Regions from separate parts of the Priestia sp. HNGD-A6 genome, predicted to be linked through region 2. Evidence: a T-box and tRNA genes for the amino acid it is inferred to sense, from the RefSeq annotation. Region 2 holds a T-box; the other holds one or more tRNA genes.
What was found. A T-box is a leader RNA that pairs with one kind of tRNA and senses whether it is charged. The one in region 2 lies ahead of pheS (phenylalanine--tRNA ligase subunit alpha), so its partner is inferred to be a tRNA-Phe.
Positions count from the first base shown of each region.

Region 1: it encodes a tRNA-Phe, which carries the amino acid that the T-box ahead of pheS (phenylalanine--tRNA ligase subunit alpha) is inferred to sense. The anticodon was not compared.

Region 1 covers NZ_CP138621.1:2,784,095-2,792,192, forward strand. Annotated here, with positions in the region: gene SCI76_RS14170 (DHH family phosphoesterase) at 1-1,008, shown strand, start outside; gene rplI (50S ribosomal protein L9) at 1,005-1,454, shown strand; gene dnaB (replicative DNA helicase) at 1,571-2,935, shown strand; gene SCI76_RS14185 (adenylosuccinate synthase) at 3,123-4,409, shown strand; tRNA gene SCI76_RS14190 (tRNA-Lys) at 4,577-4,649, shown strand; tRNA gene SCI76_RS14195 (tRNA-Glu) at 4,665-4,736, shown strand; tRNA gene SCI76_RS14200 (tRNA-Asp) at 4,772-4,847, shown strand; tRNA gene SCI76_RS14205 (tRNA-Phe) at 4,852-4,924, shown strand; gene yycF (response regulator YycF) at 5,187-5,894, shown strand; gene walK (cell wall metabolism sensor histidine kinase WalK) at 5,901-7,808, shown strand; gene SCI76_RS14220 (YycH family regulatory protein) at 7,799-8,098, shown strand, end outside.
Region 2 covers NZ_CP138621.1:3,292,753-3,300,850, forward strand. Annotated here, with positions in the region: gene rplT (50S ribosomal protein L20) at 1-340, shown strand, start outside; gene SCI76_RS16790 (DUF1294 domain-containing protein) at 401-661, shown strand; gene SCI76_RS16795 (hypothetical protein) at 680-1,057, opposite strand; gene SCI76_RS16800 (dUTP diphosphatase) at 1,190-1,678, shown strand; gene SCI76_RS16805 (M42 family metallopeptidase) at 1,756-2,841, shown strand; gene sspI (small acid-soluble spore protein SspI) at 2,898-3,104, opposite strand; gene SCI76_RS16815 (RNA methyltransferase) at 3,245-4,009, shown strand; T-box leader at 4,058-4,293, shown strand; gene pheS (phenylalanine--tRNA ligase subunit alpha) at 4,348-5,382, shown strand; gene pheT (phenylalanine--tRNA ligase subunit beta) at 5,396-7,810, shown strand; gene rnhC (ribonuclease HIII) at 7,844-8,098, opposite strand, start outside.

The sequences.
Region 1 (8,098 bases), 510 kb from region 2:
GCCAGAGTTATTTCTCACGCGTTAAAAGAGCTCATTACAGAGAGTGGAAAAGTGATTATCATGGGTCATAAGTATCCGGATATGGATGCTGTAGGAGCTGCTATTGGGATATTAAAAGTAGCGCAAGTAAATCAGAAAGACGGTTTTATCGTATTAGATCCTGATCATATTGATACAGGTGTTCAGCGAATGCTAGAAGAGATTAAAAAGAAAGAAGGCCTGTGGGAACGATTTATTACGCCTGAAGAAGCCTTAAATCTTGTGAGTGATGATACTCTTTTAGTAGTAGTAGATACGCATAAGCCGTCGCTCGTTATTGAAGAAAGGTTATTAAATCGTATTGAAAATGTCGTGGTCATTGATCATCATAGACGAGGAGAAGACTTTATCGAAGACCCTCTTCTTGTCTATATGGAGCCATATGCTTCCTCGACAGCAGAACTCGTTACTGAGCTTCTTGAATACCAGCCAAAACGATTTAAAATTGATATGCTAGAAGCAACAGCACTTTTAGCCGGTATTATTGTCGATACAAAAAGCTTTACATTACGCACGGGATCTCGTACGTTTGATGCAGCGTCCTTTTTACGTTCTCAAGGCGCAGATACGGTTCTTGTTCAAAAGTTTTTAAAAGAAGATATTACGCAATATGTACAGCGAGCACGCTTTATTGAACATGCAGAGATTTATACAGCAGGTATTGCCATTTCACGCGCTGAACCGAACAAAATGTATGATCAAGTGTTAATCGCGCAAGCTGCAGATACGCTGCTTTCAATCAGCGGAGTGGTTGCTTCGTTTGTTATTTCTAAGCGACGGGATAATCTAATTGGCATTAGTGCTAGATCGCTTGGAGATATCAATGTACAAGTTATTATGGAAAGTCTCCAAGGCGGAGGCCACTTAACGAATGCTGCTACTCAGCTTCAAGACATTAGTTTGGATGAAGCTGAAGAAAGGCTTAAACAAGCAATTGATGAGTACTTAGATGGAGGTAAAAAATCATGAAAGTAATTTTCTTAAAAGATGTAAAAGGAAAAGGCAAAAAAGGTGAAGTGAAAAATGTTTCAGACGGTTATGCACATAACTTCTTATTAAAGAATGGTTATGCTGTTGAAGCTACAGGCGGTAATGTGAAGGTATTAGAAGCACAAAAAAATAGAGAGCAAAAAGATGCAGCTGCAGAACTTCAAGCAAACAAAGAGTTAAAAGCAACTCTTGAAGAACTAACAGTTGAATTAACAGCAAAATCTGGTGAAGGTGGCCGTTTATTCGGTTCTATCACAAGCAAACAAATTGCTGAAGAATTAAAGAAAAAACACAAAATTAAAGTAGATAAGCGTAAAATTGAATTAAATGATGCCATTCGCGCATTAGGCTACACAAATGTACCGGTTAAATTACATCCGGAAGTAACGGCTACTGTAAAGGTACACGTGACTGAACAAAAATAAACGTACGATTGAGAAATAAGTAAATAATATAAAGGGTTGGCGCGGACTTGTATTTGTTCGCGCCAACATTTATGATGAAAGAAAATACTGAAAGAATATAAGAGGGGCATAGAAATATGAGTGATCTTTTTGCTGATCGTCTTCCGCCTCAGAATATTGAAGCAGAGCAAGCGCTATTAGGGGCCATTTTCTTAGAGCCTTCTTCTTTAACCTTAGCATCTGAACTGCTGATACCTGAAGATTTTTATCGGGCATCGCACCAGAAAATCTTTACATGTATGCTGAAACTTTCTGACCAAGGTGAACCGGTTGATTTGGTAACGGTAACGTCTGAATTAGCTGACCAAAAAATCCTAGAAGAAGTTGGCGGCGTATCGTATTTAAGTGATTTAGCTAACTCTGTTCCAACGGCTGCAAACGTAGAGTATTACGGTAAAATCGTAGAAGAAAAGTCGATTTTACGCCGTCTAATTCGTACTGCAACGCATATTGCTTCAGAAGGATATGCAAGGGAAGACGAAGTGGAAGTTTTATTAAATGAAGCGGAAAAAAACATTTTAGAAGTAGCACAGCGTAAAAACAGCGGTGTGTTTCAAAATATCAAAGATGTACTTGTACAAACGTACGATGATATCGAAGTTCTTCACAATCGAAAAGGTGACATTACAGGTATCCCAACTGGGTTTAGTGATTTAGATAGAATGACAGCAGGGTTCCAGCGAAATGATTTAATCATTGTAGCGGCGCGTCCATCGGTAGGTAAAACGGCTTTTGCCTTAAATATTGCGCAAAACGTTGCAACGAAAACGGATGAGAACGTAGCAATATTCAGTTTAGAGATGGGTGCTCAGCAGCTTGTTATGAGGATGCTGTGTGCCGAAGGAAATATTGATGCACAAAGGCTGCGTACAGGCTCGCTTACAGCCGATGACTGGGGAAAGCTCACGATGGCAATGGGATCTTTGTCCAATGCAGGGATTTATATTGATGATACACCGGGTATTCGAGTAGGTGAAATTCGTTCTAAGTGTCGTCGCTTGAAACAAGAAGGCGGACTTGGGATGATTTTAATTGACTACTTACAGCTTATTCAAGGTAATGGACGAAGCGGAGAAAACCGACAACAGGAAGTATCTGAAATTTCGCGTGCGTTAAAAGCTTTAGCCCGTGAATTAGAAGTTCCTGTTATCGCCTTATCACAGCTTTCCCGTGGCGTAGAGCAGAGACAAGATAAGCGACCGATGATGTCTGATATCCGTGAATCCGGAAGTATTGAGCAGGATGCCGATATCGTAGCTTTCTTATATCGTGAAGACTATTATGAAAAAGACACAGAAAATCAAAATATTATCGAGATTATTATAGCCAAGCAGCGTAACGGTCCAGTTGGAACCGTACAGCTTGCCTTTGTAAAAGAATACAATAAATTCGTTAATCTCGAGCGGCGCTTTGATGACGCAGGAGTGCCGCCTGGTGCATAAAACCTCTCAATATGAGAGGTTTTATTTTATTGTTATCGCATTCGTTCCGCAAAATACGATATATTTGTAATAACTTTTGTTAAATCGTTCGGATTTAATTGACTTTAGTGTGATAAATTGATACACTTATCCATGGTTAAATTATGTCGTAGTGAGCTGTTGCTTACTAAGCGGAGGTGCTTAAGATATGTCTTCAGTCGTTGTAGTAGGAACACAATGGGGAGATGAAGGAAAAGGGAAGATTACAGACTTCCTATCAGAAAATGCAGAAGTGATTGCACGTTACCAAGGTGGGAACAATGCAGGTCACACAATTAAGTTTAATGGTGAAACTTATAAGTTACATTTAATTCCTTCAGGTATTTTTTATAATGACAAAACGTGTGTAATTGGAAACGGTATGGTTGTTGATCCAAAAGCACTTGTTCAAGAATTAAAATACTTACATGATCGCGGTGTAACAACAGAAAACTTACGTATTAGTAACCGAGCTCATGTGATTCTTCCATATCATTTAAAATTAGATGAAGTTGAAGAAGAACGTAAAGGTGAAAATAAGATTGGTACAACGAAAAAAGGTATTGGACCAGCTTATATGGATAAAGCAGCACGTGTTGGTATTCGAATTGCCGATTTACTAGACCGTGAAGTATTTGAAGCAAAATTAACACAAAACTTAGCTGAAAAGAATCGCCTTCTTGAAAAAATGTATGAAGTAGAAGGCTTTACATTAGAAGAAATTTTAGATGAGTACTATGAGTATGGTCAACAAGTTGCAAAATATGTTGTTGATACATCAGTAGTATTAAATGATGCGTTAGACGAAGGACGTCGTGTACTATTTGAAGGCGCACAAGGTGTTATGTTAGATATCGACCAAGGAACATATCCATTTGTTACATCTTCAAACCCAGTAGCGGGTGGAGTAACAATTGGTTCTGGTGTAGGTCCATCTAAAATCAAACACGTTGTAGGTGTATCAAAAGCCTATACAACTCGTGTTGGTGACGGTCCTTTCCCAACTGAATTAACAAACGAAATCGGTGATCAAATCCGTGAAGTAGGACGTGAATATGGTACAACAACTGGTCGTCCTCGCCGTGTAGGTTGGTTTGACAGTGTAGTTGTACGTCATGCTCGCCGCGTTAGCGGAATCACAGACTTATCTTTAAACTCAATTGATGTATTAACGGGAATTGAGACATTAAAGATTTGTGTAGCTTACCGTTATAAAGGGGAAGTTATGGAAGAATTCCCTGCTAGCTTAAAAACACTTGCAGAATGCGAACCTGTATATGAAGAGCTTCCAGGTTGGACAGAAGATATCACGGGTGTGAAAACATTAGATGAGTTACCTGATAACGCTCGCCACTACTTAGAGCGCGTGTCTCAATTAACAGGTATTCCTTTATCTATTTTCTCTGTAGGTCCAGATCGTACACAAACAAATGTATTACGTGGTGTATATAGCTAAATAAAAAGAGTTAGCTCTTCGTGAGCTAACCTTTTTTATTTATAATTGGTGCTTTTTAACAAGACTTTTAAAAAAAGCTCAATAATAAAAAGAAAGTTTTAAAAAAACTATTGCATTTATATGAAATATCATGTTATTATAATAAGCGTCGCTAAGAGATATAACATGAGCCATTAGCTCAGTTGGTAGAGCATCTGACTTTTAATCAGAGGGTCGAAGGTTCGAGTCCTTCATGGCTCACTTTTGTTACAACGTGGCCCGTTGGTCAAGCGGTTAAGACACCGCCCTTTCACGGCGGTAACACGGGTTCGAATCCCGTACGGGTCATTTTTAATATTTTTAATACATAGCATATAGACTGAGGTCCCGTGGTGTAGCGGTTAACATGCCTGCCTGTCACGCAGGAGATCGCGGGTTCGATTCCCGTCGGGACCGCCATTTTGGCTCGGTAGCTCAGTTGGTAGAGCAAAGGACTGAAAATCCTTGTGTCGGCGGTTCGATTCCGTCCCGAGCCATCAAAAAGCATGACTTTATTTAAAGTCATGCTTTTTTCTTTTATTTACATTTAAAAGAAAACGTTATTTGCTTTGCATCTCTTTTATGGTAATATATTACTTTTGTATTTAGAGATGGTTGAAAATCATATATCTTCATGTATAGTAGAGGATGAACTTGTGACGTTTCAAGGGTTATCAAGTATAATAAAACTACGGTATTCAAACAGTATGAATACTATCTTTTATATTTTGCTTCAACTAATAAAGGAGAACGATGATCATGGATAAACGTATTTTAGTCGTAGATGACGAAAAGCCGATTGCAGATATTTTAAAGTTTAATTTGCAAAAAGAAGGTTACGAAGTATTTTGTGCTTATGATGGCGTAGAAGCACTTGAAAAAGTGGAAGAAGTACAGCCTGAAATGATTTTATTAGATATTATGCTTCCTCAGAAAGATGGAATGGAAGTTTGCCGAGAAGTGCGCAAAAAATATGATATGCCCATTATCATGTTAACAGCAAAAGACTCTGAAATTGACAAGGTTTTAGGTCTAGAATTAGGTGCAGATGATTATGTAACTAAGCCGTTCAGTACGCGTGAATTATTAGCACGTGTAAAAGCTAATTTACGTAGACATCAGCAGGTAGCTGTTCCAACAGAAGAAAGTGAAACGAATGAAATTACGATTGGAGCACTTGTTATTCATCCAGATGCTTATATTGTGTCTAAGCGCGGAGAAACGATTGAACTGACTCATCGTGAATTTGAGCTGCTGCATTATTTAGCGAAGCACATTGGACAAGTCATGACGCGTGAACACTTGCTTCAAACTGTATGGGGTTATGACTATTTTGGTGATGTGCGTACGGTAGATGTAACAGTTCGAAGATTACGTGAAAAAATTGAAGATAATCCAAGCCATCCAATGTGGATTGTAACAAGACGTGGAGTAGGCTATTATTTACGCAGCCCAGAGCAGGAGTAATTTTAGATGAAGAAAGTAAGGCTCCTGCAATCTATTCATTTAAAGTTTGTATTGATTTATGTGCTGCTTATTTTAATTGCGATGCAAATTATTGGGGTCTATTTTGCTCGACAATTAGAAAAAGAATTAGTTAACAACTTTCGAACGTCTCTTCAAGAGCGGACAGACTTGCTGACGTATAACATTGGACAAGAAATGGTGAAAAATCGTGATGATGATTCACCGACTCTTGAGGAAGACTTAAAGACTATTTTACGAGATTTTGCTTCAAGACCCAATTTAGCTTCAAATGATATGAATGACATCTCTGAAGTAAGAGTCATTGACCAAAATAGAAGAATCATTGCTACATCGAACTCAAATCCTCAACAGATCATAGGTAAAAAGACTAATGATTTAGCGATTACAAATGCGTTGTTAGCAGGAACGAACTCTGATAATGTATTTGTTGATCAAAGCGGGCAGCGAATCAGAGTTATGATACAGCCTATCCGTTTACAGGATAAAGTAGGTGCCAGTCAATCAAGTTCAACTAATAAAAATGGAAAAGTTCAGTCTAGCGAAGAAATCTTAGGCGCTATTTACTTAACAGCTTCCATGGAGCCTGTTTACGATCAAATGAGTAATATCAATCAGATCTTTAAGGCAGGTACGGTGATTGCTCTTTTTATCACAGCTATTTTAGGCGTGTTTTTAGCTCAGACCATTACTCGTCCAATGTCTGAAATGAGAAAACAAGCACTTGAGATGGCCAAAGGTAATTTTACGAGAAAAGCTAAGGTTTACGGGTATGATGAAATTGGTCAGCTAGCTCTCACATTCAACAACTTAACAAGAAAGCTTCAAGAAGCACAGGCAACGACAGAAGGGGAGCGCCGTAAGCTTAGTTCGGTATTAGCTCATATGACGGACGGCGTTATTGCGACGGATCGAAAGGGAAGAGTAATTTTAATTAATGATCCAGCCGCAGCTATGCTAAATGTTTCACGTGAAACGGTTTTGTCTGATCCAGTTGTTTCCCTATTAGATCTTGAAGAAACGCATACGTTTGAAAGCTTGCTTGCCAATCAAGAGTCATTAATTTTGGACTTTAGTACAAAATCGGATCCCTTTATTTTACGAGCTACCATTTCCGCTATTCAAAAAGAGACCGGTTTTATCAATGGGATTATCATTGTCTTGCATGACATTACAGAGCAGGAAAAAATTGATCAAGATCGCCGAGAATTTGTAGCGAATGTTTCACATGAATTGCGTACGCCGTTAACAACGATGCGCAGTTATTTAGATGCGCTTGCAGATGGTGCTTGGCAAGATAAGGACTTAGCTCCAACATTTTTAAATGTAACGCAAACGGAGACAGAGCGAATGATTCGTCTCGTTAACGACTTGCTTCAATTATCTAAGCTAGATAGCCAAGACTACCGATTTAGTCGTGACCCAATCAATTTTGTAAAGTTTTATCATTACATCATTGATCGCTTTGAAATGACAATTGAACAAGGTATTTCGTTCGTGCGCGACTTGCCAAATGAAGCAATCTATGTCGCTATCGATCAAGATAAAATTACACAAGTATTAGATAACATTATTTCCAATGCAATAAAATATTCACCTGAAGGCGGAACCATTACATTTTCAATTGCTCAGCATACGCATGAAATTGTTGTGAGCATTAAAGACCAAGGTATGGGAATTCCAAAATCAAATTTAGCTAAAATTTTCGAACGCTTCTATCGTGTAGATAAAGCACGAACTCGTAAATTAGGCGGAACAGGATTAGGGCTTGCTATTGCCAAGGAAATTATTGAAGCACATGATGGACGCATTTGGGCAGATAGTCAGGAAGGAAAAGGAACAACGATTTACTTTACTCTTCCGATTGAAAGTGAGAATGATGACGAATGGGAATGAGATATGAACATATCAAAACGGCCATCTTAGTTGTTCTCGTCGCTTCCAGTTTAATTATGACGTATCATATATGGACGTATCAGCCTTCTTATAAGGTCATTTCAAAAAATCAACATTTGCAAGAAGTTGAAGTTAGTTCAAAAAGTAAAATAGAAGATCATATTCTTCCAACAGAAGTTCTATATCATCGAAACGATAATCACTACATGTCTCACGATGAAGATGATGTAAACAAATGGGTAAATGAAATGAAAAAGTGGAAATTTTCGAATGTGACGGACGTTTCGGAT
Region 2 (8,098 bases):
TACAGTAACACGCAAACGTCGTAAAAAAGTTTTAAAATTAGCTAAAGGTTTCTTCGGTTCGAAGCATAGATTATATAAAGTTGCTAATCAGCAAGTTATGAAATCTCACATGTATGCTTATCGTGACCGTCGTCAGAAAAAACGTGACTTCCGTAAATTATGGATCACACGTATTAATGCAGCTGCTCGTATGAACGGTCTTTCTTACAGCCGTTTAATGCACGGTTTAAAATTAGCAGGTATTGAAGTTAACCGCAAAATGCTTGCTGACTTAGCTGTAGCTGATGAAAAAGCATTTGCTGAATTAGCAACTGCTGCTAAAAAAGGCTTAGATAAGTAATGAATATAAAGTCTCGTCATCTTTAGATGATGAGGCTTTTTTGCTATCGGAGGACATATCATGAATGAACTGCTGCTTACCTATTTTATTGTTATTAATATAATAGGGATAGGAATGATGTATAGAGATAAACAAAAAGCGAAAAGACATGAGTGGAGAATTGCCGAAAGCACACTGTGGACGGTAGCTGCTATCGGAGGAGCCATTGGAGGACTGATTGGTATGTATTGCTATCGTCATAAAACGAAGCACACATCGTTTACAGTAGGTTTTCCTATTCTTGCCGCTCTTGATTTACTTTTCTTTTTTGTTATCAGCTGAGCACAAATGATTTTGTGCTCAGTGTAAAAATTCTCGAACGGGGCTTTTCCAGCGAATAGGAGCATTTGGATACATGTTGTGTACGTGATTTTCCAGCAGCTTGAAATCTTGTTTTTGCAGTTCATGCAATCGAGATGGATCTGTTAACACCATTGTAATCGACAAAGACTCTGGTTCATTGGGATTGCTGTATTTTTCTCCTTCAAATAAAATACCTTTATACGTTAGTAGAAAATTTTTGCGGATATTCGTTTTTTCGTCAACGACAAAAAATTGCTGATGTTCCTGAGCTGCTACAAGCTTCCGCTTTGGACTGCGAAAATGCTGAACCAGCTTTAATAGTGTGTAAGCAACAAGCGCGAAAATGAACACGCGAACGATAACAATAACAAACATAACGCTCCCTCCTTTACAAGGCACAGTTTTCTTACTTTACGTTTCAGTCTCTAAAAAGTTTCACGATTTTTGATATAATTTCTTTATTGGTTTAAAAAGAAGAAGATATACATAATTACAGGAGTGATTACATTGAATTTACAACAGCTATTTACCATGCAGCGCCAGCTGGATCAGCATATAGAGGACAAGCATCAGCTTCATAAGGAAGACTTGGTTCCAAGAAAACTTTTAGCTCTGCTTGTTGAAATGGGAGAGCTGGCAAACGAAACGCGCTGCTTCAAATTTTGGAGCGTTAAACCTCCGGCTGAAGATGCTGTTATTTTAGAAGAATTTGTGGACGGCGTACATTTCATTCTTTCTTTAGGTATTGAAAAAGGATACGATGATTTAACTGAGCTGCCAAAAGTAAAAGCAGCTGATTCAAAAACAACACAATTTTTACAGGTATTTGCACAAGTTTCTGCTTTCGAGCAGGACCTGTCAAAAGAAAACTATGTGAACATGTTTGCATCTTACATGAAGCTTGGCGATATGTTTGGTTTTTCTGCTGAACATATTGAAGAGGCGTACATGTCAAAAAATGAAGTGAATTTTAAACGCCAAGAACAAGGATACTAGAAATAAAGGGATGGGAAATTTTACTTCAACCTCTTTTTAGCTATAATAGAGGTATACATATGAAAGGGGTAATCCATATGACAAAGTTAGATGAAACATTGACGATGCTTAAAGCACTAACAGATGCAAAAGGAATTCCTGGAAATGAGCGTGAACCGCGTGAGGTTATGAAGAAATATATTGCACCTTATGCAGATGAAGTAACGACGGATGGGCTAGGCAGTTTGATTGCAAAAAAAGTAGGCAACGAACAAGGGCCTAAAATTATGGTAGCCGGTCACTTGGATGAAGTTGGTTTTATGGTGACTCAAATTGATGAACGCGGCTTTATTCGTTTTCAAACGGTAGGCGGATGGTGGTCTCAAGTTATGCTTGCTCAACGCGTAACCATCGTGACATCTAAAGGAGAGGTAACGGGGATTATTGGCTCAAAGCCACCTCATATCTTGCCTCCAGAAGTTCGCAAAAAGCCAGTTGACATTAAAGATATGTTCATCGATATTGGTGCTTCTAGCAGAGAAGAAGTAGCGGAGTGGGGAGTAAAACCTGGTGATCAGGTTGTACCTTATTTCGAATTTACGGTTATGAACAATGAAAAGATGCTGCTAGCGAAAGCCTGGGATAACCGTATTGGTTGTGCAATCGCTATCGATGTATTAAAAGCTTTAAAAAATGAAAAACATGAAAATGTTGTGTATGGTGTAGGAACGGTGCAAGAAGAAGTTGGACTCCGAGGTGCAAAAACATCTGCTAACTTTATTGAACCGGATATTGCATTTGCTGTTGATGTCGGTATCGCTGGAGATACACCTGGTGTTTCTGATAAAGAAGCCTCTTCTAAAATGGGGCAGGGTCCGCAAATCATTTTATATGATGCTTCCATGGTCTCTCATAAAGGACTTCGAGATACAGTGGTAGATGTGGCAGATGAATTAAATATTCCGTATCAATTTGATGCAATTGCTGGAGGCGGTACGGACTCGGGTTCTATCCATATTTCAGCTAACGGGGTGCCAGCACTTTCGATTACAATTGCAACTCGTTATATCCATTCTCATGCAGCAATGCTTCATCGTGATGATTATGAAAACGCAGTTAAATTAATTGCGGAAGTCATTAAGCGCTTAGACCGAGATACGGTTAATGCCATTACGTATAATTGAAAAAAGCTCATTCTCCTAGGAGAATGAGCTTTTTGTTGTACATAGGAAAAGGTTATTTATTTTAAACCGTTTTCAAGCGTTGTCAGAATTTCTTCTTTTTCTGATTCCGGAGACTTTTCCCAAAGCACTTCAAATAAAACACCAAGTCCAGGGAGCATTTTTTCTTCACCGCTTTGAATAGCGTCAGAAATTGTAGCCTCAAGCTCTTCTTTTGAGTTTCCTGAAACGTTTGCAATAACAGCATTTCGTAAATTAAGATCCATCATTTTCACCTCAGCTATCGTAAAGTTACCAATAGTTTTTGTTTTCTTTGCGATTTCTATGTACAATAAAGTGAAACTTATCTAATGATTATTGAACAAAATGTAATCGAACTATTTATTTTTGTATAGATAAAGGAGTTATGTTTGTGAAACAAATTGATTCAGTTAAAAATCCGCAGGTAAAAGCGTGGAAAAAACTGCATAATAAAAAAGACCGTGATAAGCAGGGCCTTTTTATGGTAGAAGGCTTTCATTTAGTCGAAGAGGCTATCAAAAATAAGGATTGCGTAAAGGAACTAATTATACGCGAATCGACCGAAGTGCCTGCACAGTGGGATATAGACGGTATCGAAATAATCGTTGTAAACGAAGCAATTAGTAAGTTATTATCTGACACAGAAACACCTCAAGGAATTATTGCCGTGTGTTTTCAAACAAAGCATGCGGAAATTATTCATACAGCACAGAAAGTATTGCTTTTAGATGCCGTGCAAGATCCAGGTAACCTAGGTACCATTATCCGAACCGCTGATGCTGCGGGAGTGGAGGCTATTATCATTGGAGAGGGCAGCGTGGATGTGTACAACCCAAAGGTCGTTCGTTCAACGCAAGGAGCTATTTTTCACCTTCCAATTGTAAAAGGCGATTTACTCGAAATAATTTCATTGTTAAAAGAAAGAGGAATAGCAGTTTACGGCACGTCGTTACAAAATGGAAAGGTCTACACACACGTAAAACCTTCAAACGAATTTGCGCTGATTGTGGGAAATGAAGGAAATGGCGTAAGCGAGAAAGTGTTGGAACAAACGGATCAGAATCTGTACATTCCCATCTATGGAAAGAGCGAGTCGTTAAATGTTGCCATCGCTTCTGGAATCTTACTTTATTATTTACGCGGAATGTAGTTGCATCGAGAACGTGTTTTCACTATAATAATACAATAGTTACATATGTAAAAAACGATGAAAGAGAGCAGTAGCTTATGTCCGTTTATGCAGGGAGAAAATGCCATGACTGAAAGCATTTTTATAAATGTAATAAGTGAATTCACCTCTTGAGTTGACACTTAGACCATCTTACATAGATGTAAAGGTGTTCCGGAGATTCCGTTAACCTGAATGAAGTGAACTGTATACGTCTGTGTATATAGTTAACAAGGGTGGTAACGCGACTAATCCTCGTCCCTTTTTTGGGAGGAGGTTTTTTTATTTGTCATTTTTTACGTTAAAAGGAGGAATAAGTGATGAAAGAACGTTTACAAGAACTTCAACAAGAAGCAATTGCAAAAGTCGAAGCAGCAAGTGCTTTAAAAGAATTAAACGACGTACGCGTAGCTTATTTAGGAAAGAAAGGCCCTATCACAGAAGTACTTCGCGGTATGGGAAAACTTTCAGCTGAAGAGCGTCCTGTAATGGGAGCACTTGCAAATGAAGTACGTGAAGCGATTGCATCTAAAATTGAAGAAAAACAAACGGCGTTAGAAGCAGCCGAGGTAGAGCGTAAACTTGCTTCAGAAACAATTGACGTAACGCTGCCGGGACGCCCGGTTAAAGCAGGTACGCATCACCCGCTCACAAGCGTGGTTGAAGAAGTAGAAGATTTATTCTTAGGAATGGGCTATGAAGTAGCAGAAGGACCAGAAGTAGAGCAGGACTACTATAATTTCGAAGCTCTGAACTTGCCAAAAGGTCACCCAGCACGTGATATGCAAGATACGTTCTATATTACGGAAGAAACGCTTCTTCGTACGCATACATCAACTGTTCAAGCTCGTGTTATGAACAAGAATGAAGGCAAAGGACCTGTTAAAATTATTTGCCCAGGTAAAGTGTACCGCCGCGATGACGATGATGCTACGCATTCACATCAATTTATGCAAATTGAAGGTCTTGTAGTAGACGAAAACATTCGTATGAGCGATTTAAAAGGCACGCTTGAAGTATTTGTGAAAAAGATGTTCGGTGCAGACCGTGAAATTCGTCTTCGTCCAAGTTTCTTCCCATTCACTGAGCCATCTGTAGAAGTAGACGTATCGTGTGCAAAATGTGGAGGTAAAGGCTGTAATGTATGTAAACAAACAGGCTGGATTGAAATTTTAGGAGCCGGTATGGTTCATCCAAATGTTCTTGAAATGGCTGGATACGATTCAACTAAATATCGTGGTTTTGCTTTTGGAATCGGTGTAGAGCGTATTGCTATGTTAAAACACGGCGTGGATGATATTCGTCATTTCTATACAAATGATGTTCGTTTCTTAGATCAATTTAAACAAGTATAAAGGAGGGACTACGATGTTTGTATCTTATCGTTGGTTACAAGAGTATGTTGACTTATCAGGCGTAACGGCAGAAGAGTTAGCTGATAAAATCACAAAAAGTGGAATTGAAGTTGAAGGTGTAGAAAACTTAAATAAAGGCATCAGCGGAGTGGTAATTGGTCACGTTGTAGAACGTGAACAGCATCCAAATGCGGATAAATTAAGCCGCTGTCAAGTAGATCTTGGCGGAGGAGAAATCGTTCAAATCGTGTGCGGAGCACCTAACGTGGCACAAGGTCAAAAAGTAGCGGTTGCAAAAGTGGGAGCTGTACTTCCAGGTAACTTTAAAATCAAGCGTGCTAAGCTTCGCGGTGAAGAATCGAACGGTATGATTTGTTCTCTTCAAGAGCTTGGCATTGAAAGCAAGCTTGTGGCAAAAGATTATCAAGAAGGCATCTTCGTCTTCCCAAGTGATGCTGAGGTAGGAGCGGATGCGCTAGATGCATTAAACTTAAACGATGAAGTATTAGAACTAGGGCTAACACCAAATCGTTCAGACTGCTTAAGTATGTTAGGTGTAGCACATGAGGTGGCTGCTATTTTACGTCGTGAAGTGAAGTATCCGTCAGTAAACGTGCAAACGTCTGATGAGCAAGCAGCTGATTATATTTCCGTTAAAGTAGAGGCAAAAGAAGACAATCCCCTTTACGTAGCGCGCGTTGTGAAAAACGTAAAAATTGCTCCGTCACCATTATGGATGCAAACGCGTTTAATGGCAGCTGGTATTCGACCTCATAACAACGTTGTTGATATTACCAACTATATTTTGCTTGAATACGGCCAGCCGCTGCATGCTTTTGACTATGATCGTCTTGGTTCAAAAGAAATTGTTGTACGTCACGCATCAGAAGGCGAGAAGTTTGTAACGCTTGACGATCAAGAGCGCGTATTAAAAGGCAATCAGCTTGTTATTACAAACGGCAGTGAACCGGTAGCCCTTGCAGGTGTAATGGGGGGAGCAAACTCTGAAGTAAAAGACGATACGGTAAATGTTCTTATTGAATCAGCTTACTTCAAAGGTTTAACAGTTCGTCAAGCTTCCAAAGACCACGGTCTTCGCAGTGAGGCAAGTGCTCGTTTTGAAAAAGGAATTGATCCTAACCGTACGCGTGTAGCTGCTGACCGCGCAGCAGAATTAATGGCTGAATACGCTTCAGGTGAAGTGGTAAGCGGTACTGTAGAAGTAGATACACTAACTGTGGAACCTGCTGTTGTAGCTGTGTCACTTGGACGTATTAACAATGTGCTTGGTACAGAACTATCGATGGAAGAAGTACAAGATATTATGAACCGTCTTCAATTTGAAAGCAAAGTCGAAGATGAAACAATCGTTGTAACGGTACCGACTCGTCGAGGCGATATTACAATTGAAGAAGATATCGTGGAGGAAGTAGCGCGCATGTATGGCTATGACAACCTTCCTACAACGCTTCCTGTAACAGTGGCAACTCCAGGAAAATTAACAGAGTATCAGCTTGGACGCCGTAAAGTTCGCCGTTTCTTAGAGGGAGCAGGGCTAGCGCAAACAACAACCTATTCGTTAACGAGCGCTGAAAAAGCTACTCAGTTTGCACTCAATGCAACAAGTACGATTGGTTTAGCAATGCCGATGAGTGAAGATCGCAGCATCCTTCGTCAAAGCTTAGTGCCTCATTTACTTGAAGCAGTGAAGCACAATAATGCTCGTCAATCGGATTCTATTGCGCTATACGAAACAGGCTCAGTGTTCTTATCTAAAGGTGAAGGGGAATTACCGGATGAGCAGGAGCGCGTAGCTGGTGCAATCACGGGTCTATGGCATGCTCACGGTTGGCAAGGTGAAAAGAAAGTCGTTGATTTCTATGTGATTAAAGGTGTACTAGAAGGGTTATTTGCACAGCTTGGTTTAGAGAAACGAATCTCATATGCTCCCGTTAAAAAAGACGGTATGCACCCTGGACGTACAGCGGCTGTATGGTTAGATGAAAAAGAAATTGGATACGTGGGTCAAGTTCATCCTGTTGCTCAGAAACAGTACGGCCTTCGTGAAACATACGTGTTTGAATTACACCTTCAAGAGCTATTAGCTGCAGATGTCGAAGAAGTTCGTTATTCAGCTATTCCAAGATTCCCATCTATTACACGTGATATTGCACTTGTTGTAGATAAAAACGTTCTTGCAGGAGAAGTTCAGCGCGTCATCTATACGACGGGCGGAGAACTTTTAAAAGACGTGACAGTATTTGATCTATATGAAGGCGAGCGTATGGAAGAAGGCAAGAAATCTGTAGCTTTCTCTTTACGTTACTTAGATCCTGAACGTACATTAACAGATGAAGAAGTAGCAAAAGCACATGGTGCAGTTTTAGAAGCTGTTGAAAAAGAATTTGGTGCAACGCTTCGTTCATAAGAATAAAAAAAGAGATGTGGATTTCCACATCTCTTATTTTTTAGCTAATTTTAAAGCTTTTTCTGTATTAGCAAAATGGATTTTAGCTAAAGAGTTCAGCGCATTGACGCCATGTTTTTTAATAATTTTAGCAGCGGCGATATCAACTTGTGCTCCAGCTCCGCGAGGAATGACCATCCCGGTCTTTTCCGTTAGTAAATCCATTTGTTTTAAAAATGCGTATCTGGCAATAATGGAAGCAGCGGCTACAGATAAATGAACGCTTTCTCCTTTTGTACTGAAAAAGAC